2 regions of the Bacillus sp. Marseille-Q1617 genome follow, and region 1 is predicted to be linked to the other one. Evidence: a T-box and tRNA genes for the amino acid it is inferred to sense, from the RefSeq annotation. Region 1 holds a T-box; the other holds one or more tRNA genes.
What was found. A T-box is a leader RNA that pairs with one kind of tRNA and senses whether it is charged. The one in region 1 lies ahead of tyrS (tyrosine--tRNA ligase), so its partner is inferred to be a tRNA-Tyr.

Region 1 (7,890 bases):
GCGGCACAATAAATATTAATATAGTTATATCTCCCCTCTTTCTCACCCATTTCTCCTTGCTACTCTCCCATTTAAATGAAAATCAAGCTTCCTCCACTCCAAACTTATCTTAAATCCGCCTGCCTTCAGCCGAATTCATGCAAAAACAGCGCAATCCCCAAAACAGAGATTACGCTGTCCATTCAAAAAACCACTTCTTACACGTACTGAATCTTAAAGTACTTCTTCTTCCCGCGGCGGATGATCGTGAACTGTCCTTCGATCATATCTTTCTCATCGATCACATGCTGCAGGTCTGTCACGCGTTCGCCGTTGATGTAGATCGCACCGTTGCCTACATCTTCACGCGCCTGGCGTTTTGAAGGTGAAATTTTCGCGTTCACGATCAAATCAACGAGCCCGATCGCATCTCCTTTTGGCTGTTCGAATGAAGGAACATCCTTGAAACCTTCCAGGATTTCAGATGCAGATAGTGATTTGATGTCTCCGCTGAACAGGGCGCCAGTAATTCTGATTGCCTGTTCCAATGCTTCTTCCCCATGGATCATTTTTGTCATTTCCTCTGCAAGTGCTTTTTGTGCTTTGCGTAAATGAGGTTCGGTCTCTACTGAATCTGCAAGGGCATCGATCTCTTCTTGAGACAGGAATGTAAAGTATTTCAGGTATTTCACGACATCGGCATCAGCCGTATTGATCCAGAACTGGTAGAACTCGTAAGGAGACGTCTTCTCTGGATCCAGCCAGATCGCGCCGCTTTCCGTTTTACCGAATTTCGTTCCGTCCGCTTTTGTTACAAGAGGAATCGTGAAACCGAATGCCTTTGTTTCTTCTTCATGCGTTCTGCGGATCAGTTCAAGGCCGGTCGTGATATTCCCCCACTGGTCGCTTCCGCCGATTTGAAGCTTGCAGTTGTAGTTGTCGTATAAGTGATTGAAATCAAGCGCCTGAAGAATCGTGTATGTGAACTCAGTGAATGAGATCCCTGATTCCAGACGGGATGAGATCGTATCTTTTGCCAGCATGTAGTTGACACCCACATGCTTACCGAAGTCTCTCAGGAACGTCACCACATCCATCGCGCCGATCCAGTCGTAGTTATTCACCATGACCGCTCCGTTTTCACCATCGAAGTCGAAGATGCTTTCCAGCTGATTTTTGATGCTTGCTGCGTTGTGTCTGATCGCATCGATCGTCTGCAGTTTACGTTCTTCATTCTTTCCGCTCGGATCACCGATAAGGCCTGTTGCCCCTCCGACCAAAACCAATGGACGATGTCCTTCATTTTGAAAACGGCGGAGAGTCAGGAAAGGCAGTAAGTGACCGATGTGCATACTGTCTGCAGTCGGATCGATTCCGCAGTAGATCGAAATGCTTTCTTTATCTAAAAGGTTCTTTAACCCTTCAGCGTCAGTTTGCTGGTACGTGATTCCACGCCATTCTAAATCCTTCAATAATTCCATATCCAATCTTCCTCCTTCTTCTCTTCCATTCACTCAACACAGCCGTAAAAACAAAAAAGTCCCTGCATATATGCAGGGACGCTGTCGCGCGGTACCACCCAAATTAAGGAAAAAACATCCTTCACTCAAAAAAGATAACGGCTTTCACCGTTTGCTGCTACTAAGAGTTCACAGCAAAAGCTCCAGGATGTAATTCATCTGCATTTTGTGTCAGTTTTCAGCGGCCACTGACTCTCTGGGTAACAGGGAATGCAAACTACTTGATCCTCTCATTGCGGTAGGGTCTGTATGTCAAATGAATTGAAAAAGTTCAATACTAACTATATTAGGTTTTTACCATAATGCATTACTTTAGTCAATAAAGTCAAGAATTTTTTATGTCAAAATACCTTTTTTATTTGACTTTTTACGACAGTGTTCTCTTGGATATGCTATAATAGGAATGTTCTAGGGGGAATGAAAATATGAGAGAAACATGGAACAAATTACTTGAAAAATTAGATCCTGTCATCAGGTTCTTTACAAATACCGGAGTTCAAAAACGAGCAAGAATTACATACGGAGTATTTTGGAACCTTGCCCTGATCACCATTGTTGTATTGGTACTCGGGACGGCTTTCGCAGGGGGCGTGGGGGCCGGTTATTTCGCATCGCTGGTCAAGGAAGAGCCGATTCGTTCTTACGACCAAATGAAAAAGGACATTTACAATTACGAAGAAACCTCGCAGCTTTATTTTGCCGACGATGTCTATCTTGGAAAATTAAGGACAGATCTTGAACGTGAAGAAGTGAAACTGGAAGATGTGTCGGAGCATCTGCGAAATGCCGTCATCGCCACAGAAGATGAGTATTTCAAAGAGCACAATGGAGTGGTTCCGAAAGCGATCATGCGTGCAGTGCTGCAGGAATTCACCAACTCTTCCACTCAATCAGGCGGAAGCACGCTCACACAGCAGCTCATCAAGAACCAGATCCTGACCAATGAAGTATCCTTCGAAAGAAAAGCTAAAGAAATCCTTCTAGCCCTGCGGCTGGAAAGATTCTTTGAAAAGGACGAGATCCTCGAAGCCTATCTCAACGTTGCAACATTGGGAAGAAATTCATCAGGCCGTAATATCGGCGGAGTCCAATCTGCTGCCCAGGGAATTTTTGGCGTGGATGCAAAAGACCTGACCCTTCCACAGTCAGCATTCATAGCCGGGCTGCCCCAGGCTCCTTTCAGTTACACGCCATTCATGAATAATGGAGAACTGAAAGAGAACCTCGAGCCGGGTATGTCACGTAAAAACACCGTCCTATACAGGATGCATAGAGAAGGTTATATCACGGACAAGGAATATGAAGACGCAGTAGCCTACGATCTAACAAAGGATTTCATTGAGCCGAAAGCTTCTCCAAGCGAAAACTACCCTTGGCTGACAGCCGAACTTGAAAGCAGGGCCATCGACATCATGACGGGTGTTCTTGCCGAGAAAGACGGTTATTCGAAGCAGGACCTTGAAAATAATGATGAATTGGAAGAGAAATACCACACACTGGCTGACCGCAATGTCCGTCAAAGCGGGTATGAAATCCATTCCACCATCGATAAAAAAATCTATGATCAAATGCAGAAAACAAAAAATGCTTATGACATGTACGGTCCTTCAAAAACCGTCACAACAACCGACCCTGAAACCGGTGAAGAAGTCCAAGTTGAAGAACCGGTTCAAGTCGGCGCCATCATGATAGAAAACAAGACTGGAAGAATCATAAGTTTCATCGGGGGCCGTGATTTCAAACTCGAGCAGTTGAATCACGCAACATCCTCCTACCGCTCGAATGGTTCGACAATGAAGCCGCTTCTTGCATACGCACCTGCATTGGAGTATGGCTACATTTCACCGGGTTCGCCCCTGCCTGATGTCGGGGTGAATATCAATGGATGGACACCGGAAAACTACTCATTGAAGGAACGGGGACTATTCCCTGCACGATTTGCACTGGCAGAATCATTGAACCTTACGGCGGTCAGAACGTATGCAAACATTTATGACCGCAATCCATTCAACGAATTCCTGATGAAGATGGATTTTGCAAAATTGGGCCGGGTGGATAATAACTTGTCCCTTGCACTCGGAGCCACCACACAAGGTGTGACGGTCGAGGAAAACGTCAATGCTTATTCGACATTCGCCAACGGCGGAAAATTTGTGGACGCCTATATGATCGATAAGATCGTCGATCAAGACGGAAATATTGTGTTTGAACATAAATCAGAGCCAGTGGAAGTTTACAGCCCGCAGACGGCTTACCTGACGATCGACATGATGAGGGATACGCTCGACCATTCACTTGGGACTGGCCGCTATGCGAAAAGATTCCTGAACTTCTCATCGGATTGGGCAGGGAAATCGGGTACTTCCCAGGATTATAAAGACCATTGGTTTGTTGCTTCCAACCCGAGCATCACATTTGGTACCTGGTTTGGGTATGATACACCTTCAGACTTAAATACAGCAGCATCCCGTGCGCAGTATGGACATTACGGATTAAGAAACATTCGTCTATGGTCCTTCCTGCTGAATGATACAAGAGACCTTGCACCAAACCTGATCGATCCCGAAGGCTCCTTTAAAGAACCGGGCGGAATCGTACGACGTTCATTCTGTTCAATCTCCGGACTGCTTCCTTCAGAAGCATGTACGAAAGCCGGACTTGTCAAGAGTGATCTGTTCAATGCCAAATTTGTACCGACCAAAACCGATGACAGCTTGCTGATGAGCCGTTACGTGATGGTCAATGGAAAGAAATATCTGGCCCTTCCTAATACACCGGAAGAATTTTCACAGCCAGGGGTCATCCTGAATCCTGATTTTGTGAAAAATGTATTCGGTAAAGTGCCTGGGGATGCTTCAAAACTGATCCCTCAGGAAGATGAACGGTTTAAAAATGTTCTGATTGCAGAGAATAAAATTTCTGATGATGGAGCTGCACCCGGCACGGTGAAAGCTTCTGTGAACGGAAATAAGATTACATGGACTTCTTCCGGAAGCGGGGATGTCGTCGGTTACCGTGTTTATTCTAAATCCGGTAGTAAAGTAGGCAGCGTCAAATCAGGTGACAACTATTCCGTTTCAGTGGGTAACGGAGAGTATTTCGTCAAGGCCGTCGATGTGGCCGGTAAAGAATCGTCTCCGTCCAACACGGTTCAAGTCGGGAAACCGGAACCAAAGCCTGAAAAGCCAAAACCGGAGCCGAAGCCTCCGGGCGGGGATAAACCAACAGATCCCAAGCCTCCGGAGCCGGATAAACCGGAACCTCCTCCAGCTGACGGCGGCGGAGATGGCGGCGGAGATGGCGGCGGAGATGGCGGCACCACGCCTGAACCTCCTGGTGATGATGAACCAACGGATCCTAAACCGCCTGAAGAAGGAACAGAATAAAAAATGGAAAACGAGCACAGAATTAGTTTCTGTGCTCGTTTTTTGATGAATGGAGAAATGTCATGCAAAAACCCCCGCTTCAATAAGCGGGGGTTTTCTTATAACGATTAATCTTCCATCGTACTTAAATCACCAGTAGGTAAATCCAGCTCCCATGCTTTCAAGACACGGCGCATGATTTTACCGCTTCGGGTCTTTGGAAGTTTTTCACGGAATTCGATTTCACGTGGAGCGGCGTGCGCAGCCAATCCTTTTTTGACAAATTGGCGGATATCTTCTTTCAGCTCATCTGTCACTTCGTAGCCGTCACGAAGTGCTATGAAGGCCTTGATGATTTCACCGCGTACAGGGTCAGGTTTACCGATGACACCGGCTTCTGCGACTGCAGGGTGTTCAACAAGCTTGCTCTCCACCTCGAACGGGCCTACGCGTTCACCGGATGTCATGATGACATCGTCCACACGGCCCTGGAACCAGAAGTAGCCTTCTTCGTCCATATACGCTGAGTCCCCTGATACATACCAATCACCCGGCATGAAGTAAGACTCGTACTTCTGCGGATTGTTCCAGATCTGGCTCATCATGGATGGCCAGCCTTTTTTGATAGCCAGGTTCCCCATTCGGTTCGGAGGGAGCTCATTCCCCTGATCATCGACGATCGCAGCCTTCACTCCCGGGAAAGGTTTACCCATTGATCCCGGCTTGATTTCCATGCAAGGATAGTTACAGATCAACTGTCCTCCCGTTTCCGTCATCCACCACGTATCATGTATGCGCAGGTTGAAGACCTTCATCCCCCAGCGCACCACTTCAGGGTTAAGGGGTTCTCCCACACTCAGGATATGGCGAAGGGAACTTAGATCGAACTGTTTCACGACCTCATCGCCGGCACCCATCAGCATCCTGAAAGCGGTCGGTGCACTGTACCATACGGTCACCCCGTAATCTTCTATCGTTTTATACCAATTTTCAGGCTTGAAGCGCCCTCCTACAATGACGTTTGAAGTACCTGTCAGCCATGGGCCGAAGATTCCGTATGAAGTACCCGTCACCCAGCCAGGGTCCGCCGTACACCAGTATACATCTTCTTCCTGCAGATCCAGCACCCATTTAGATGTCTGGTAGTGCTGAAGCATTGCATTATGAACATGCAGCACTCCCTTAGGCTTTCCTGTCGAGCCGGACGTGTAATGCAGGATCAGACCGTCATTCCGGTCCACCCACTCGACTGCAAGCTTATCACTTGCTTCTTTGAATTTTGCATTGAAATCAACATGTACATCATCTTCCTGCACGTTATCCCCGATAAGGAATACATGTTTGAGATGAGGCAGTTCACTGACAGGAACACGGTCCAGCAGTTCAGGAGTCGTGATGAGAACCTTTGCTTCGCTGTCCTCCAGGCGGTCCCGTACAGCGCCCTCCATGAATGCTTCGAATAAAGGACCGACAATGGCGCCCAGCTTCACTGCTCCGAGAACGGAGAAATACAGCTCGGGTGATCTTGGCATAAAGATGAACACACGGTCCCCTTTTTCCACATCACCGTATTGTTTCAGGACGTTTCCTGCTTTATTGGATAATTTCTTCATATCAGTGAACGTGTATTTTTCATCACGTTCAGGATCCCGATAATAAAGGGCAACTTTATTTTTTCTGAATGATTCTGCATGACGGTCAATCGCTTCATACGCTAAATTTACCCGTCCTGTCTCATGCCATGAAAATTCTTTTTCAACTTCCTTCCAATCAAAAGAATCATAAGTATTTTCATAGCTTTCAAGATTATAGTTCCCCTTCGTGACTGGTAACGCTTCCACTTTCATATACCGAATCCCCCTTATGTAAGAATTTACAACCTTATTATAGTATATAAATTATATTTTCTCAATTTTTTAAAAAATCAGTTGTATCGATTATCCTCAATATTTATAGGATTGATACCATTTAAACCATTGATTTATAGGTATTTTACAATAATGTTCCGCTGGCAAAAATTTATTTCAAACGTCTGAAAATTTTGTGAAAGCGCTCTACTTTTTTCTATTTCATGTATAATAGATTGAGAGGAATATCTTTAGGTGGTGTCCAGATGAAATTGAAGAAAACCTATAATGCAACTGAGGTAAAGACAACAAAAGGAAACTTGATCATTGAAGGGCCTATTCATGCAGAGGAACTGGCACGTCTTGATTTTCATGAAGATTTGGTCGCTTTCAGACCTCCTGCACAGCAGCATAAAGCTCTTGTCGAGATTGCCGGTTTGCCTGAAGGAAGGATTATAATCGCAAGGGATAATCATACGATTGTAGGCTATGTTACATATCTATATCCAGATCCTCTTGAACGTTGGTCTCAAGGGAAAATGGAGAATTTGATCGAGCTCGGTGCAATTGAAGTCATTCCAAAGTATCGCGGTGCCTCAGTCGGAAAGCACCTGTTAAAAGTATCAATGATGGATGACAATATGGAAGACTTCATTGTCATTACAACCGAATATTACTGGCATTGGGACCTGAAAGGAACGGGGCTGAATGTTTGGGAGTACCGCAAAATCATGGAGAAGATGATGAATGCGGGAGGGCTGGAATATTACGCGACCGATGACCCTGAAATCAGTTCCCACCCAGCCAACTGCCTGATGGCGAGAATCGGAAAAAGGGTCGACTCCGAATCCATCCAGAGATTCGATCAGCTTCGATTCATGAACCGTTTTATGTATTAAACTATTCGTTTTCTAGAAGGGGTGGAGAGCATGATAGTCGAAGAAATTATGAAGACGGAAGTGGCTGTCTTAAAACCGGATGATACGATTGAATCAGCCATTAATTTAATGAGGGAAAAGAAAATCAAGCATATCCCCATCATCAATGATCACTCAGAAGTCATCGGGATTGTAAGTGACCGCGATGTCAAGGACGGTACACCCTCTATATTTGATGATGATTCTTCTGCCGCTGAGCTGAAGAAACCTCTCAAATTCATTATGAAAACAGATGTGATTA
Region 2 (7,890 bases), on a different contig from region 1:
AATTATAGTAGCGAAGTTCCTGATTCCACACTGCCAAGAAAAGCCTCTAGCGAGGAAAAAGGTGCCCGTACCGCAAACCGACACAGGTAGGCGAGGAGAGAATCCTAAGGTGAGCGAGAGAACTCTCGTTAAGGAACTCGGCAAAATGACCCCGTAACTTCGGGAGAAGGGGTGCTCTTTGAGGTGCATAGCCTCGAAGAGCCGCAGTGAATAGGCCCAGGCGACTGTTTAGCAAAAACACAGGTCTCTGCGAAGCCGTAAGGCGAAGTATAGGGGCTGACGCCTGCCCGGTGCTGGAAGGTTAAGAGGAGTGCTTAGCGCAAGCGAAGGTGCGAATCGAAGCCCCAGTAAACGGCGGCCGTAACTATAACGGTCCTAAGGTAGCGAAATTCCTTGTCGGGTAAGTTCCGACCCGCACGAAAGGCGTAACGATCTGGGCACTGTCTCAACGAGAGACTCGGTGAAATTATAGTACCTGTGAAGATGCAGGTTACCCGCGACAGGACGGAAAGACCCCGTGGAGCTTTACTGTAGCCTGATATTGAATTTTGGTACAGCTTGTACAGGATAGGTAGGAGCCTTGGAAGCCGGAGCGCCAGCTTCGGTGGAGGCGTTGGTGGGATACTACCCTGGCTGTATTGAAATTCTAACCCGCGCCCCTTATCGGGGTGGGAGACAGTGTCAGGTGGGCAGTTTGACTGGGGCGGTCGCCTCCTAAAGAGTAACGGAGGCGCCCAAAGGTTCCCTCAGAATGGTTGGAAATCATTCGCAGAGTGTAAAGGCACAAGGGAGCTTGACTGCGAGACCTACAAGTCGAGCAGGGACGAAAGTCGGGCTTAGTGATCCGGTGGTTCCGCATGGAAGGGCCATCGCTCAACGGATAAAAGCTACCCCGGGGATAACAGGCTTATCTCCCCCAAGAGTCCACATCGACGGGGAGGTTTGGCACCTCGATGTCGGCTCATCGCATCCTGGGGCTGTAGTCGGTCCCAAGGGTTGGGCTGTTCGCCCATTAAAGCGGTACGCGAGCTGGGTTCAGAACGTCGTGAGACAGTTCGGTCCCTATCCGTCGTGGGCGCAGGAAATTTGAGAGGAGCTGTCCTTAGTACGAGAGGACCGGGATGGACGCACCGCTGGTGTACCAGTTGTCTTGCCAAAGGCATCGCTGGGTAGCTATGTGCGGAAGGGATAAGTGCTGAAAGCATCTAAGCATGAAGCCCCCCTCGAGATGAGATTTCCCATCACTTTATGTGAGTAAGATCCCTGGAAGATGACCAGGTAGATAGGTCAGAGGTGGAAGCATGGCGACATGTGGAGCTGACTGATACTAATCGATCGAGGACTTAACCACAAAGAGTCATTTTTAAATGAACACATTGGTCGATATTCGGCTTTCTTGACATCAATCCTTTATCTAGTTTTCAGGGAACAAAATTCTCATGAAAAGTACAAAAAAAGTCTTGAAAAATCTTTAAAAGACGATATAATAGTACTTGTCCTTAAAAAAGACATCATAAATTTGTCTGGTGACTATGGCGAAGAGGTCACACCCGTTCCCATGCCGAACACGGAAGTTAAGCTCTTCAGCGCCGATGGTAGTTGGGGGATCTCCCCCTGTGAGAGTAGGACGTCGCCAGGCATATCGTTCCGCAGTAGCTCAGTGGTAGAGCTATCGGCTGTTAACCGATCGGTCGCAAGTTCGAATCTTGCCTGCGGAGCCATAAGGAGAGCTGTCCGAGTGGTCGAAGGAGCACGATTGGAAATCGTGTAGACGGTCAAACGCTGTCTCAAGGGTTCAAATCCCTTGCTCTCCGCCATATAATTTCTTTTACCTGGCCCGTTGGTCAAGCGGTTAAGACACCGCCCTTTCACGGCGGTAACACGGGTTCGAATCCCGTACGGGTCACCAAAGAAGTCTTTTCGCCTAAGCGAAATGAACACACATACAATTTGGAGGATTAGCTCAGCTGGGAGAGCATCTGCCTTACAAGCAGAGGGTCGGCGGTTCGATCCCGTCATCCTCCACCATGGATTTTTGCATAGCGTAGCGGAGCAAAAGATCCTTCCAAAACTTTCACGAAGCACAACAAAGTGAAAGTAGCGCTCCTTACTATAAGGAAAACGCTTAAAAAATATTATCGTCGCGGGGTGGAGCAGTTCGGTAGCTCGTCGGGCTCATAACCCGAAGGTCGCAGGTTCAAATCCTGTCCCCGCAATACCATTGGTCTGGTAGTTCAGTTGGTTAGAATGCCTGCCTGTCACGCAGGAGGTCGCGGGTTCGAGTCCCGTCCAGACCGCCATTTTTCTTAAAATGCTAATAATGAATATGGCTCAGTAGCTCAGTTGGTAGAGCACGGTGAATAAGCTTCACCCGAGTAATCATCAGCGTACAGCTCGAGCAGCAACTTGAATAATCCTTCTGAGAGCTGGATGATGGACAATTGGATGCTCACATTAGGAACGAAAATATTAATATGGCTCAGTAGCTCAGTTGGTAGAGCAATGGACTGAAAATCCATGTGTCGGCGGTTCGATTCCGTCCTGAGCCACCATCTATTTTAGTGCCGGTGTAGCTCAACTGGTAGAGCAACTGACTTGTAATCAGTAGGTTGGGGGTTCAAGTCCTCTTGCCGGCACCACTGAACAGATGGAGGGGTAGCGAAGTGGCTAAACGCGGCGGACTGTAAATCCGCTCCTTCGGGTTCGGCAGTTCGAATCTGCCCCCCTCCACCAAGAATTTTTGCGCAGCGTAGTGAAGGAAAAGATTCCTCATTAAAGTTTACGAAGCGTTAGCGGAGTAAAATAAGCGTCCTTATATTTTGCACAGCGAAGCGTAATAAATAAATTTTCATAGGGGCATAGTTTAACGGTAGAACGAAGGTCTCCAAAACCTTTGGTGTGGGTTCGATTCCTACTGCCCCTGCCAATATGATCATGGCGATTGTGGCGAAGTGGTTAACGCACCGGATTGTGGTTCCGGCATTCGTGGGTTCGATTCCCATCAGTCGCCCCATAATTGTCACATTAACAATATTGTGACATATACTATCAATGGGCTATAGCCAAGCGGTAAGGCATCGCACTTTGACTGCGACATGCGTTGGTTCGAATCCAGCTAGCCCAGTAGTATTGCGGAAGTAGTTCAGTGGTAGAACACCACCTTGCCAAGGTGGGGGTCGCGGGTTCGAATCCCGTCTTCCGCTCCATTCATATGGCGCCATAGCCAAGTGGTAAGGCAGAGGTCTGCAAAACCTTTATCACCGGTTCAAATCCGGTTGGCGCCTCCATATGAATGCCGGTGTGGCGGAATAGGCAGACGCGCACGACTCAAAATCGTGTTCCTCACGGAGTGCCGGTTCGACCCCGGCCACCGGTACCATCCGCGGGTGTAGTTTAATGGTAAAACCTCAGCCTTCCAAGCTGATGTCGTGGGTTCGATTCCCATCACCCGCTCCAATCATACATACAAAAGACTTTCTCTTTAGGAGAAAGTCTTTTTTGCTATTCAATTGGAGAAATAACTTCAGAGGATCTTGATGAGACTGTAATGAAGTCGTCTGTGATATCAAGGGAGCAAGCAAGTTGATGGACTTCCATTCTTATTATACTAATTCTAAGTAGCGCAATAATCCATAATGTGGCGCAATAAATAAAATTGCTGCGCGATTATCGAAAAAGCTGCGCAATAAATGAGATTCCTGCGCAATTATCAGGAAACTGGCGCCATTATTTAAGTCTCAAGAGAATCCTGTATGGCACAAGGGCATATGTCCACTCGGGGACATCCAGACTATCGAAAGTTGGTACTCTTTTATACGATCCAGACCGTTTCGAGTACTTTCTAGCAACTGCTATAGCCCCCATGCCATTAACTTACACCATTCCCAACCACCGTTTAATTAGATAACAATCATTTTCAATTCGAATCATCTGTACTCCTCCAAAGCCAATCAATAAAACAACCCATGTCCACACCATAAATCCCACCCCATTCCCTGATAACCAAAAATCCTAATACTTAAATCCTTGCAATCAACCGATATCACAACTAGTCAAAATATTGCACCTTCTTTGTCAATTTTGTTGACCTAATAAAATAAGCACAGCCTTTATACTATAAGAAAACGGTTACATAACAAAGGGGTGGTGAAGCGTGTGGAACCAACATTGAAGACTGGACCGGTAAGTACCCAAGCACAGATCAAGGCAGTGTCAAAGAAGAAATTTAAATATAAGAGCTTGTTGACTTACGCTGCCTTTGTAGGACCTGCACTACTTTTTTTCATTGTGATACAGATTCTTCCCTTTTTAATGGGAGTCTATTATTCTTTCACTTCATGGAATGGAGTCAGTTCTGTTGTAGAGTGGGTAGGTTTTGAGAATTATAAGCAGATTTTCACGAATGACAAAACGTTCTTTAATTCTTTTATGTTTACGACGAAATTTATGTTTGCTGCCGTTATCATTAGTAATTTAATCGGTTTTGGTTTTGCTTTGCTTTTGAATGCAGCGCTGAAAACCCGTAATATCCTGAGAACGGTGTTTTTTATTCCGAATGTCATCGGAGGGTTATTATTAGGTTTCATCTGGCAATTCATCTTTGTTAAAGGATTCGCTTCAGTCGGGAACATGACGGATATCGCATTCTTCAAGATGCCATGGCTTGGTGATGAAAAGACTGCTTTCTGGGGAATTGTCATCGTATTTGCCTGGCAGATCAGCGGTTATATGATGGTCATCTACGTAGCAGCCTTGCAAGGGGTGGATAATTCCCTGTTGGAAGCTGCTAAGATGGACGGGGCGTCGAATTGGACTCTCCTGACGAAGATTATTATTCCATTAATTCTTCCGGCATTCACGATTTGCTTCTTCCTCACGATATCAATGGCTTTCAAGATCTTTGATCTGAATATATCGTTAACCGGCGGAGGTCCATTTAATTCGACTCAGTCTGTAGCGATTAATATCTATCAGGAAGCATTCCAGAATAATCGTTATGGTCTTGGAACAGCAAAGTCCATTTTATTCTTTGTTGTCGTAGCGATCTTTACAACGTTCCAAGTCATGCTGACGAAGAAGAAGGAGGTTGAGGCATAATGGGCAATCGATATACAAAAAAGACGTTTGTACTTGAGATTATCGGGATTGTCCTTGGTCTCATCTTCTTGATTCCCTTTTACTTTGTTTTTATCAATTCTGTTAAGCCGTTTGCAGCCATTCTCATTGATGCTGCGGCATGGCCGAAGGAATTTATGTTTTCGAACTATGCTAAGGTGTGGGACATCATCAATTTCCCCAGGGCATTCTGGAATTCACTTGTCATCACGGTAGCCAGCAACATCGGTTTAGTGGTGATCAGTTCAATGGCTGCCTGGAAGATGGTCCGGACACCTGGCAAGTTCAGTAAGATTCTATTTGTTATTTTCGTATCAGCGATGGTCATCCCTTTCCAGACGGTGATGATTCCGCTTATGAAACTCGGAGGGGCTTTGAACCTGACGAACAGCATACCAGGGTTGATCATCATGTACTTTGGTTTTGGAGTACCGCTATCTCTGTTCTTATTTCATGGTTTTGTGAAGACGGTGCCTGTTGAGATTGAAGAGTCAGCGATGATTGACGGATGCAGCCAGTTTGGCGTGTTTTGGAGAATTGTATTTCCTCTCCTGAAGCCGATCACCGTTACAGTTATCATTTTGAATACTCTCTGGATATGGAATGATTACCTGCTGCCGCTCCTGGTTTTACAGGATGCCGAGCTGCGTACGATTCCACTTGCTGCAAGTTCATTCTTTGCACAGTATACAAAGCAGTGGGATATGGGGCTTGCGGCATTGGTGCTGGGCATTGCACCGGTCATCGTTTTCTTCCTGTTCTTACAGAAACATATCATTAAAGGAATTGCTTCAGGTTCTATTAAGTAGATATAAAGGTTCTGTTATTCATGCAGGACTTTATATACAATAAAATTATATCAGGGAGGTCAAACCAATTATGAAACGCATTCTTTTACTTCTTACATCTTTCGTTCTTGTATTTGGTATTATCGCAGGGTGTTCTTCAAAAGATACATCATCAGGCGGTGACAGTGATTCCAAGTCAGGCGATGACGTAGTCACTCTTAACTTGTTCCAATTCAAAGTGGAAATTGCTGATCAGCTTCAAGAGATGATCAAGGAATTCGAAGCAGAACATCCAAATATCAAGGTGAAACTTGAAACTGTTGGCGGCGGTGCCGATTACGGTGCTGCACTTAAAGCGAAGTTTGCTTCCGGGGAAGAGCCGGATATTTTCAACAACGGTGGTTTTAAAGAGTTAGAGCTATGGCAGGAGAAGTTAGCGGATCTTTCAGGTGAGCCATGGGTGGAGCATGTTCTTCCTATCGGCAAAGTTCCTATGACTGCTGAAGACGGTAAACTGTATGGTATGCCGGTAAACCTTGAAGGTTACGGGTTTGTATACAATAAAGATCTGTTTGAAAAAGCAGGCATTAAAGAAGCTCCTAAAACAATTGATGAATTGAAAGATGCTTCCAAGAAACTTGAGAAAGCTGGAATCACTCCATTTTCGGCTGGATACGGCGAATGGTGGGTAATCGGACAGCATTTACTGAACATTCCTTTCGCTCAGCAGGATGATCCTGAGGCTTTTATCGCAGGATTATACGATGGTTCTGAAAAGATTGTCGGAAATGAAAAGTTCAAGCAATTCAAGGAAGTGCTGGATACTGAGCTGAAATATGCGAATGATAATCCATTAACAACTGACTACAACACGCAGGTAACGCTTTTCGCTTCTGGTGAAACAGCAATGCTTCAGCAGGGTAACTGGACGGAAAATATGATCACTGAGATCAACCCTGAAATCAACATGGGCTTCCTTCCGATTCCGATCAGCAATGATGAAAGTGCTAACAGCCTGCCTGTAGGTGTTCCGAATAACTGGGTATTAAATAAAAACTCAGAGCATCTAGAAGAAGCAAAAACGTTCTTGAACTGGATGGTTTCGTCTGAAACAGGAAAACGTTATATCACTGAAGAATTCGCGTTCATCCCGGCATTTGATAACATCGAACCTGCTGGACTTGGTGACCTTGGTACGTCAATCCTTGACTACTCTAAAGAAGAGAAAACAATTCCTTGGACTTGGTTCAAATGGCCGGATGGAGCAAACAAAGAATTTGCTGCCGCCATCCAGGAATATGCTGCAGGAAAAATCGACTATGATACTTTACTAGAGAGATTCCAGCAATCCTGGGATAACTTGAAGTAAAACAGAATAAACGGAAGCATGTCTGTGAAGGCATGCTTTCTGTTTATTCCTAAAAGTATCTCACGGGGGAAGTTAACAACTCTCGTAAACAAAGTTTACTTTAGAAAAATTTCATTATTTTGAAAAAACTCTTCATGTATGTACAAGCAGGTATTATACTAGGGGTAAGCAAAATGTGGAGGTACCTTTCCTCATGTTAAAGAACAGTATACGGAATAAGCTGATCGTGCTCCTGATGATCACAACCATAGTACCTTTTGGCAGCTCCATTGTGATTACATATTTGTACACGAAGAATTCGATAGAAGACCAGGTGGTTGCAGAAAGCCGGAATTTGTTATATCAGGGTAAGATTAATCTAGAAAGTTATATTAATGAATTAAATGATTTGACTTTATCCCTCTATAATAATCCTGATTTTATCAACTATATGAGAAACCCGGGACAGGAGAATGATTACCTGACAATCGGGATCGTGAAAAATGTGGTGCAAACCATTTTATACACTGCAGACACAATCACCGGGGTAAAGATTTCGTTTGAGAATGAAGACAGGGTCATCTCGGCTACAAAACGTTCAAACGTCGTATTTTCAAGTGAAAAAAAGGAGACAAAAAA

Region 2: it encodes a tRNA-Tyr, which carries the amino acid that the T-box ahead of tyrS (tyrosine--tRNA ligase) is inferred to sense. The anticodon was not compared.

What each region holds. Positions count from the first base shown of each region.
Region 1 is NZ_CAHJXM010000002.1:1,124,281-1,132,170, reverse strand. It holds gene tyrS (tyrosine--tRNA ligase) at 198-1,460, opposite strand; T-box leader at 1,532-1,742, opposite strand; gene HWX64_RS17020 (transglycosylase domain-containing protein) at 1,925-4,885, shown strand; gene acsA (acetate--CoA ligase) at 4,993-6,711, opposite strand; gene HWX64_RS17010 (GNAT family N-acetyltransferase) at 6,978-7,610, shown strand; gene HWX64_RS17005 (acetoin utilization AcuB family protein) at 7,641-7,890, shown strand, end outside.
Region 2 is NZ_CAHJXM010000001.1:1,118,217-1,126,106, forward strand. It holds rRNA gene HWX64_RS05540 (23S ribosomal RNA) at 1-1,351, shown strand, start outside; rRNA gene rrf (5S ribosomal RNA) at 1,523-1,639, shown strand; tRNA gene HWX64_RS05550 (tRNA-Asn) at 1,647-1,721, shown strand; tRNA gene HWX64_RS05555 (tRNA-Ser) at 1,725-1,817, shown strand; tRNA gene HWX64_RS05560 (tRNA-Glu) at 1,835-1,909, shown strand; tRNA gene HWX64_RS05565 (tRNA-Val) at 1,953-2,028, shown strand; tRNA gene HWX64_RS05570 (tRNA-Met) at 2,143-2,216, shown strand; tRNA gene HWX64_RS05575 (tRNA-Asp) at 2,224-2,300, shown strand; tRNA gene HWX64_RS05580 (tRNA-Phe) at 2,477-2,552, shown strand; tRNA gene HWX64_RS05585 (tRNA-Thr) at 2,564-2,639, shown strand; tRNA gene HWX64_RS05590 (tRNA-Tyr) at 2,650-2,733, shown strand; tRNA gene HWX64_RS05595 (tRNA-Trp) at 2,853-2,926, shown strand; tRNA gene HWX64_RS05600 (tRNA-His) at 2,938-3,013, shown strand; tRNA gene HWX64_RS05605 (tRNA-Gln) at 3,053-3,124, shown strand; tRNA gene HWX64_RS05610 (tRNA-Gly) at 3,132-3,206, shown strand; tRNA gene HWX64_RS05615 (tRNA-Cys) at 3,214-3,287, shown strand; tRNA gene HWX64_RS05620 (tRNA-Leu) at 3,295-3,379, shown strand; tRNA gene HWX64_RS05625 (tRNA-Gly) at 3,383-3,456, shown strand; gene HWX64_RS05630 (carbohydrate ABC transporter permease) at 4,156-5,097, shown strand; gene HWX64_RS05635 (carbohydrate ABC transporter permease) at 5,097-5,924, shown strand; gene HWX64_RS05640 (ABC transporter substrate-binding protein) at 5,995-7,272, shown strand; gene HWX64_RS05645 (sensor histidine kinase) at 7,466-7,890, shown strand, end outside.